Regions from separate parts of the Anoxybacillus ayderensis genome, predicted to be linked through region 1. Evidence: a T-box and tRNA genes for the amino acid it is inferred to sense, from the RefSeq annotation. Region 1 holds a T-box; the other holds one or more tRNA genes.
What was found. A T-box is a leader RNA that pairs with one kind of tRNA and senses whether it is charged. The one in region 1 lies ahead of ileS (isoleucine--tRNA ligase), so its partner is inferred to be a tRNA-Ile.

Region 1 (3,425 bases):
TAGAGCCGTTTCGCCGCTTCATTCCGCCGATTGGGATGATCGACATTTCTCCGATCGTCGCCTTGCTCGTTTTACGCTTTGCGACGGCAGGTGTTTACGGATTAGTCGATATGATAAGTAGAGGGTTGTAATGGACATTTATCAACATTTTCGAAAGGAAGAGCATCATTTTATTGATCTCGTTTGCGAATGGAAGCGGCTCGTGACGGAACAATATGCTCCGAAACTCACAGATTTTTTAACTCCGCGTGAACAACAAATTGTCCGCTCGATTGTCGGCAATCACGATGAAGTGCACGTTGCTTTTTTTGGCGGTTCATCGTCGGTAGAGCGAAAGCGTGCACTACTATACCCGCCGTACTTGCAACCGAATGAAGAAGATTTTCAATTATCGTTGTTTTCCGTTCGCTACCCGAAAAAGTTTGTGACGCTCGGGCATCGCGATGTGCTCGGTGCTCTGTTGTCGCTCGGTGTAAAGCGTGAAAAGTTTGGGGATATCGTCATCGTTGAAGATGTCATTCAGTTTGTCGTCGCCAAAGAAATTGCTCCATTTATAAAAATGAACGTCACTTCGATCGGAAAAGCAAAAGTATCGTTAGAAGAACAACCGCTCTCCAAACTTCTTGATGTGAAAGAAGAATGGGAGGAAGAGACGTTGACCGTTTCTTCTTTGCGGCTGGACGCCATTTTAGCGCAATGTTTCCGCATATCGCGCCAAAAAGCACAAGCGCTTATTGAACAAAGCTTCGCGAAAGTCAATTGGAAAACGGTTGACCAAGCCCATATGGAATGCCGAGAAGGCGATTTATTGTCGCTGCGCGGGCACGGCCGTTGCCGACTACAAGCGATTGCTGGTCAAACAAAAAAAGAAAAATGGCGCATCGTTGTCGAAAAAGCAAAATAAAAGCAGGATTTTCGCAAAACATGTCGAATGACACATACGTACATAAGATGGAGGTGGGCCACATGCCGTTAACGCCGTTAGATATTCATAATAAAGAATTTAGCCGAGGCTTTCGCGGATATGATGAAGATGAAGTAAACGAGTTTTTAGATCAAGTCATTAAAGACTACGAAATGATTTTGCGTGAAAAAAAACAGCTTGAAGAAAAAGTACGAGAGCTGACAGAAAGGCTCAACTATTTTACAAATATTGAAGAAACGTTAAATAAATCGATTTTAATCGCGCAAGAAACGGCGGAAGAAGTGAAGCGAAACGCCCAAAAAGAAGCGAAGCTCATCATTAAAGAAGCGGAGAAAAACGCGGATCGCATCATTAGCGAAGCGCTTGCAAAAACGCGGAAAATTGCGATGGAAGTCGAAGAATTAAAGCGTCAAGCGAAAGTGTTCCGCAATCGTTTTAAAATGTTAATTGAAGCACAGCTTGATATGCTAAACAACGGTGACTGGGATCATTTATTAGATTATAAGCTCGATGATGAAGAAATACAAGAAATAGCAGAGTCTTGACGAGCGGCGTTGTTATTGCCTATAATATCGATTACAGTTATACAAGAAAAAACGATGAAGGGGACAGTAGTTCTTTCAACAGCTTATTCCAGCGAGTCGAGGGCGGTGGAAGCTCGGCATAAGCGAAGGAATGAAAATCACCCCGGAGTTCCGTGCCGAATGAGTAGTAGGACACGGCGCGTCATTCCCGTTACGAATGTCGAGTGGACTATGGAAACATAGTCAATAAGGGTGGTACCGCGAGACCTTCTCGTCCCTTTTGGGCATGAGAAGGTTTTTTTATTTACATAAAAGGAGGTTTTCACATCATGGATTACAAAGATACGTTACTGATGCCAAAGACTGATTTCCCGATGCGTGGCAATCTTCCGCAACGCGAACCGCAAATACAAGCAAAATGGGAAGAGATGGACATTTACCGTAAAGTGCAAGAGCGCACGAAAGATCGTCCGTTGTTTGTGCTACATGACGGACCGCCGTATGCAAACGGTGACATTCATATGGGTCATGCGCTCAATAAAATTTTAAAAGATTTCATCGTTCGCTATAAATCGATGAGCGGCTATTGTGCACCGTACGTGCCGGGGTGGGATACGCACGGATTGCCAATTGAAACAGCGCTTACGAAAAATAAAGGCATCAATCGAAAAGAAATGAGCGTTGCTGAATTTCGAAAATTATGTGAGCAATATGCATATGAGCAAATTGACCGTCAGCGCGAGCAATTTAAACGACTTGGCGTGCGCGGCGACTGGGACAATCCTTACATTACGTTAACGCCAGAATACGAGGCACAACAAATTAAAGTGTTTGGCGAGATGGCGAAAAAAGGGTTAATTTACAAAGGGTTAAAGCCAGTATATTGGTCTCCATCAAGCGAATCCGCGCTTGCGGAAGCAGAAATTGAGTATAAAGATAAACGGTCGCCGTCTATTTACGTTGCTTTTCCTGTGAAAGACGGAAAAGGTGTGCTTGATGGCGATGAACATATCGTCATTTGGACGACGACGCCATGGACGATTCCTGCGAACTTAGGCATCGCTGTTCATCCAGAGCTGCAATATAGCGTCGTTGAAGCAGACGGTCGTAAATATGTCGTCGCATCCGAGTTGCTTTCATCGGTGCAAAAAGAAATTGGTTGGGAACATGTGACAGTATTAAAAACAGTCAAAGGAAGCGAGCTTGAGTACGTCGTGGCGAAACATCCGTTTTACGACCGCGATTCGCTCGTCATTTGTGGTGAACACGTCACAACGGACGCTGGAACAGGTTGCGTCCATACGGCCCCAGGACACGGGGAAGACGACTTTATCGTCGGGCAAAAATACGGCTTAGGTGTGCTTTGTCCAGTTGACGAGCGCGGCTATATGACAGAAGAAGCTCCAGGATTTGCCGGCATGTTTTACGATGAGGCGAACAAAGCGATTACGGAAAAACTACAAGAAGTAGGCGCCCTGTTAAAACTATCGTTTATTACACACTCGTATCCGCACGATTGGCGGACGAAGCAACCGACCATTTTCCGTGCGACGGCGCAATGGTTTGCATCCATCGATAAAATTCGCGAGCAACTGTTGCAAGCGGTTGAAGAAACGAAATGGGTGCCAGCATGGGGTGAAATTCGCATCCACAACATGATTCGCGATCGCGGTGACTGGTGCATTTCGCGCCAACGCGCATGGGGTGTGCCGATCCCTGTCTTTTATGCGGAAAATGGCGAACCAATTATTACAGACGAAACGATTGAACATGTATCGAACTTATTCCGCCAATACGGTTCTAACGTTTGGTTTGAACGTGAAGCAAAAGATTTACTTCCAGAAGGGTTTACGCATCCAGGTAGCCCGAACGGACGCTTTACGAAAGAAACGGACATTATGGACGTATGGTTTGACTCCGGTTCTTCTCATCAAGCAGTGTTGGAAGAACGCGCAGATTTACAACGCCCAGCTGAC
Region 2 (3,425 bases), on a different contig from region 1:
CAGACGTCGCACGTCCCCCGTTTAAAAATAGTTCACGCATAACAATATATTCAATTCGCCATTCTTTCGCATGATTGCTTTGACCAATAACGTCAAATGTAAGCGACAAATATGGAACGAGTAAAATAGGATATCCGATGGCGATTAATGCGCCATAGATGATTAACTTTACATATGATAAATCAAAAATAATTAAAAAGACGGAAGCATACAACAGTACACCACCGAATAAAATGGCACGCAACCGCCATTGTCGCTTCATCCACTTCGACGCAAAAGAATACGTCATAAACGAAACAACTGCATTGACGAATCCAAATACACCGAGTGATTTTTCAGTTCCTGTCGCCATAAATAAAAAAATGGAAACAATAAACACAAACGTTCCTTCACGAAATCCTTGAAAAAAATGAGCGTTTGTAATCATTCGCCAATTTTTATTTTTCTTTCGCTCGTCATATACAGAACGAAGCGCAAATTGTCCTGCTGAACGCCGTCGCTGTAAAAAAAAGCTACAAATGACAGCCGCAATAAATAAGCATAAAGAAGCTAAAAAAATGACCATATACCCGGTAAACTTCTCGCTTGAAGCAATGACCCACCCTGAAAGCGGTGGACCGATCATTCCTGCAACAGATGTCATCGCACCAAGCAATCCATTAAATAAATCACGCGTATTTGGTTCAGTGATTTCAAACGTTAATACGTTAAATGCGAGCCAATAAAAGCCATAACCAATACCAAGCAAACCGCCGAGTAAAAATAAATGGTTCATCGCTCGATCACCGCTAAATAATACGACTAAAAAAAAGAATGCTAAAAACGTCACACCCATTCGTAACACAATGACACGATCGATCTTTTTTGCGATTTGCCCGGCTACGATAAATGCAAGCGGCTGCCATGTGACAATGGCTAAATTATACACACCTAGAGCTTGAAAACTGTTCACTTTTTTCCAAACGTATACGTTTACAAACGTATTCGACAAGGCGATACTAAGGGAATATAATCCGCCAATTGCTAACAAAAGAAACAATTGTCGATGTGTGCGAACGTGCGCCACCATTCGTTTCCATTTATTCATAGGCAAACTTCCTTTCTTGACAAGTAGTTTGCCTACTCTTTTACAACGATATACAAAAAGAGCTCGACAAATTGTCGAGCCCTTCTTCATTATTTCGCTGCTGCGTAACGCTTGGCCACTTCGTCCCAGTTAACAACATTCCAAAATGCTGAAATATAATCTGGACGACGGTTTTGATATTTTAAGTAATACGCATGCTCCCATACGTCTAATCCTAAAATTGGTGTTTTTCCTTCCATTAACGGAGTATCTTGGTTTGGTGTGCTTGTCACTTCAAGTTGACCATTATGGACGGCCAGCCAAGCCCAACCAGAACCGAAACGTGTTGCTGCCGCCTTCGAAAATTCTTCTTTAAATTTTTCGAAGCTTCCAAACGTACGATTGATTGCTTCAGCTAGTTCACCTGTTGGTTCACCGCCACCATTTGGCGAAAGAATAGTCCAAAAGAGCGAGTGGTTCGCATGTCCACCTCCGTTGTTACGAACAGCTGTGCGAATATTTTCAGGTACTGCATCTAAATTGGCCATTAACTCTTCAATTGTTTTGTTTTGCAATTCTGGATGACCTTCGAGCGCTGCGTTTAAATTTGTTACATACGCGTTATGATGTTTTGTGTGATGAATGTTCATCGTTTCTTTGTCAATATGTGGTTCTAACGCGTCGTAAGCATAAGGCAATTGTGGTAATTCAAATGCCATGTTTCATTCCTCCTCATTCATTATGTAATTGTTCACAAATGAAACCGATTAACTGGATTAAGAAACAGAAAAGTTTCATAAGTGAACCTACCTTAAGAGTACCAAAATACATCGAATGTTTCAAATTATTTGCAAAAAAAACCTCGCTAATTTACTTAGCGAGGTAAATGGACCCTGCAGGACTCGAACCTGCGACCAGACGGTTATGAGCCGTCCGCTCTAACCAGCTGAGCTAAGGGTCCGCCATATCCGATGGTAATTTTAGCAAAAAAGGCGGAAAGCGTCAATACGTGCAACACACGAAACAAAAAGGTTGTGTACTAAATAGAAAAAGAAGTAGAATGAGAAATGATGACGCATAAAGGATGTGAATGATTATGTGGAAACGGTTGTTACAAAGTCTTTATTCTCCTGTACATATTGCACGCTTTCGTTTTCATCCAATCGGAAAGGCGATTAGCTACGTGTTTTTTTTATCGCTTATTGCAACGTTACCGATTGCCATTTACTTTACAATGAGCATAAACAAAATGATCGGCTCAACGCATCAACTATTAAAAGAAGAGCTTCCTCCATTTGAAGTCGTCGATGGAGTATTGACATCAAACATACAAGAACCGATTGAACTTACGCATCCAAACGTGACCATTTTATTTGATAGCACAGGTACACTCACAACAGATGATGCAGAACGTTACACAAACGCGGTGGCATTTTTAAAGGAAGAGTTTGCACTTGTTGCTAATGGGCACGTTCAGTCATATCCGTATGCTTTCATGCAAGCAGAACGTTTTACAAACAAAGATGTATATGAATTTGCCCGCACGCTTCAATCGTTGCTTCCTATTGTGATTTCATTATCGTTTCTCGTATTATACTTTTTCACATGCACAAGCAAATTTCTTTATGTTACCGTTCTTGCATTCATCGGGCTTATTTTTCGCGGCACGTTAAATAAGCGTGGAACGTACCGCCATATGTGGAGTATCTCTGCTTATTCAATTACATTACCAACCATCTTTTTCACAATAATGGAAACTCTACAAATTGTCGTTCCTTATGCTGTCGCTTTAGATTGGTTCGTTTCTGTCACGATTTTGTTCGCTTCCATCAAAGAACTCCCTTCTATTAAAGAAGCAGGCCATTAGCCTGCTTCTTATAGTTTAAATGCTGCAGTCAGTGCGGATAATGATTGCGATAATTCATTTAATCGTTCACCAACACGATGCATATCATTCATCTGCTTCGTTTGATCGTACGAAACAGACATCATTTCTTCTGCGCTTGCTAGCGTTTGTTGAGCAACAGAAGCAAATGCCACCGTCACCGTCTCAATCATCGGCAATAATTGCTGAAACTGCTCTAATTCCCCTTCCATTTTCGCCACGTTGCGATTGACGCGCTGAATTTCTTTTAACAAATGGTCAAACGAACGCTTTGCCTCATTTGCGGACGTGAGTTGATGTTGTAAATGTGTGACCATCCCTTCAAACTGGTTTGTCGCATGAATCGATACTTCTTCCATCGCAAAAATGGACGATGTAATTTCTTCCGTTGCCTTTGAAGCATGTTCCGCAAGCTTTCTCACTTCTGTGGCGACGACCGCAAATCCTTTTCCAGCTTCTCCAGCGCGCGCCGCT

Region 2: it has a tRNA-Ile gene. The T-box ahead of ileS (isoleucine--tRNA ligase) is inferred to sense a tRNA for this amino acid. The anticodon was not compared.

The regions. Positions count from the first base shown of each region.
Region 1 is NZ_JACDUV010000005.1:179,848-183,272, reverse strand. It holds gene HNR63_RS09070 (YggT family protein) at 1-131, shown strand, start outside; gene HNR63_RS09065 (YlmH family RNA-binding protein) at 131-904, shown strand; gene HNR63_RS09060 (DivIVA domain-containing protein) at 967-1,470, shown strand; T-box leader at 1,516-1,731, shown strand; gene ileS (isoleucine--tRNA ligase) at 1,779-3,425, shown strand, end outside.
Region 2 is NZ_JACDUV010000006.1:121,131-124,555, reverse strand. It holds gene HNR63_RS10000 (MFS transporter) at 1-1,087, opposite strand, end outside; gene sodA (superoxide dismutase SodA) at 1,177-1,785, opposite strand; tRNA gene HNR63_RS09990 (tRNA-Ile) at 1,954-2,027, opposite strand; gene HNR63_RS09985 (DUF1189 domain-containing protein) at 2,157-2,933, shown strand; gene HNR63_RS09980 (methyl-accepting chemotaxis protein) at 2,942-3,425, opposite strand, start outside.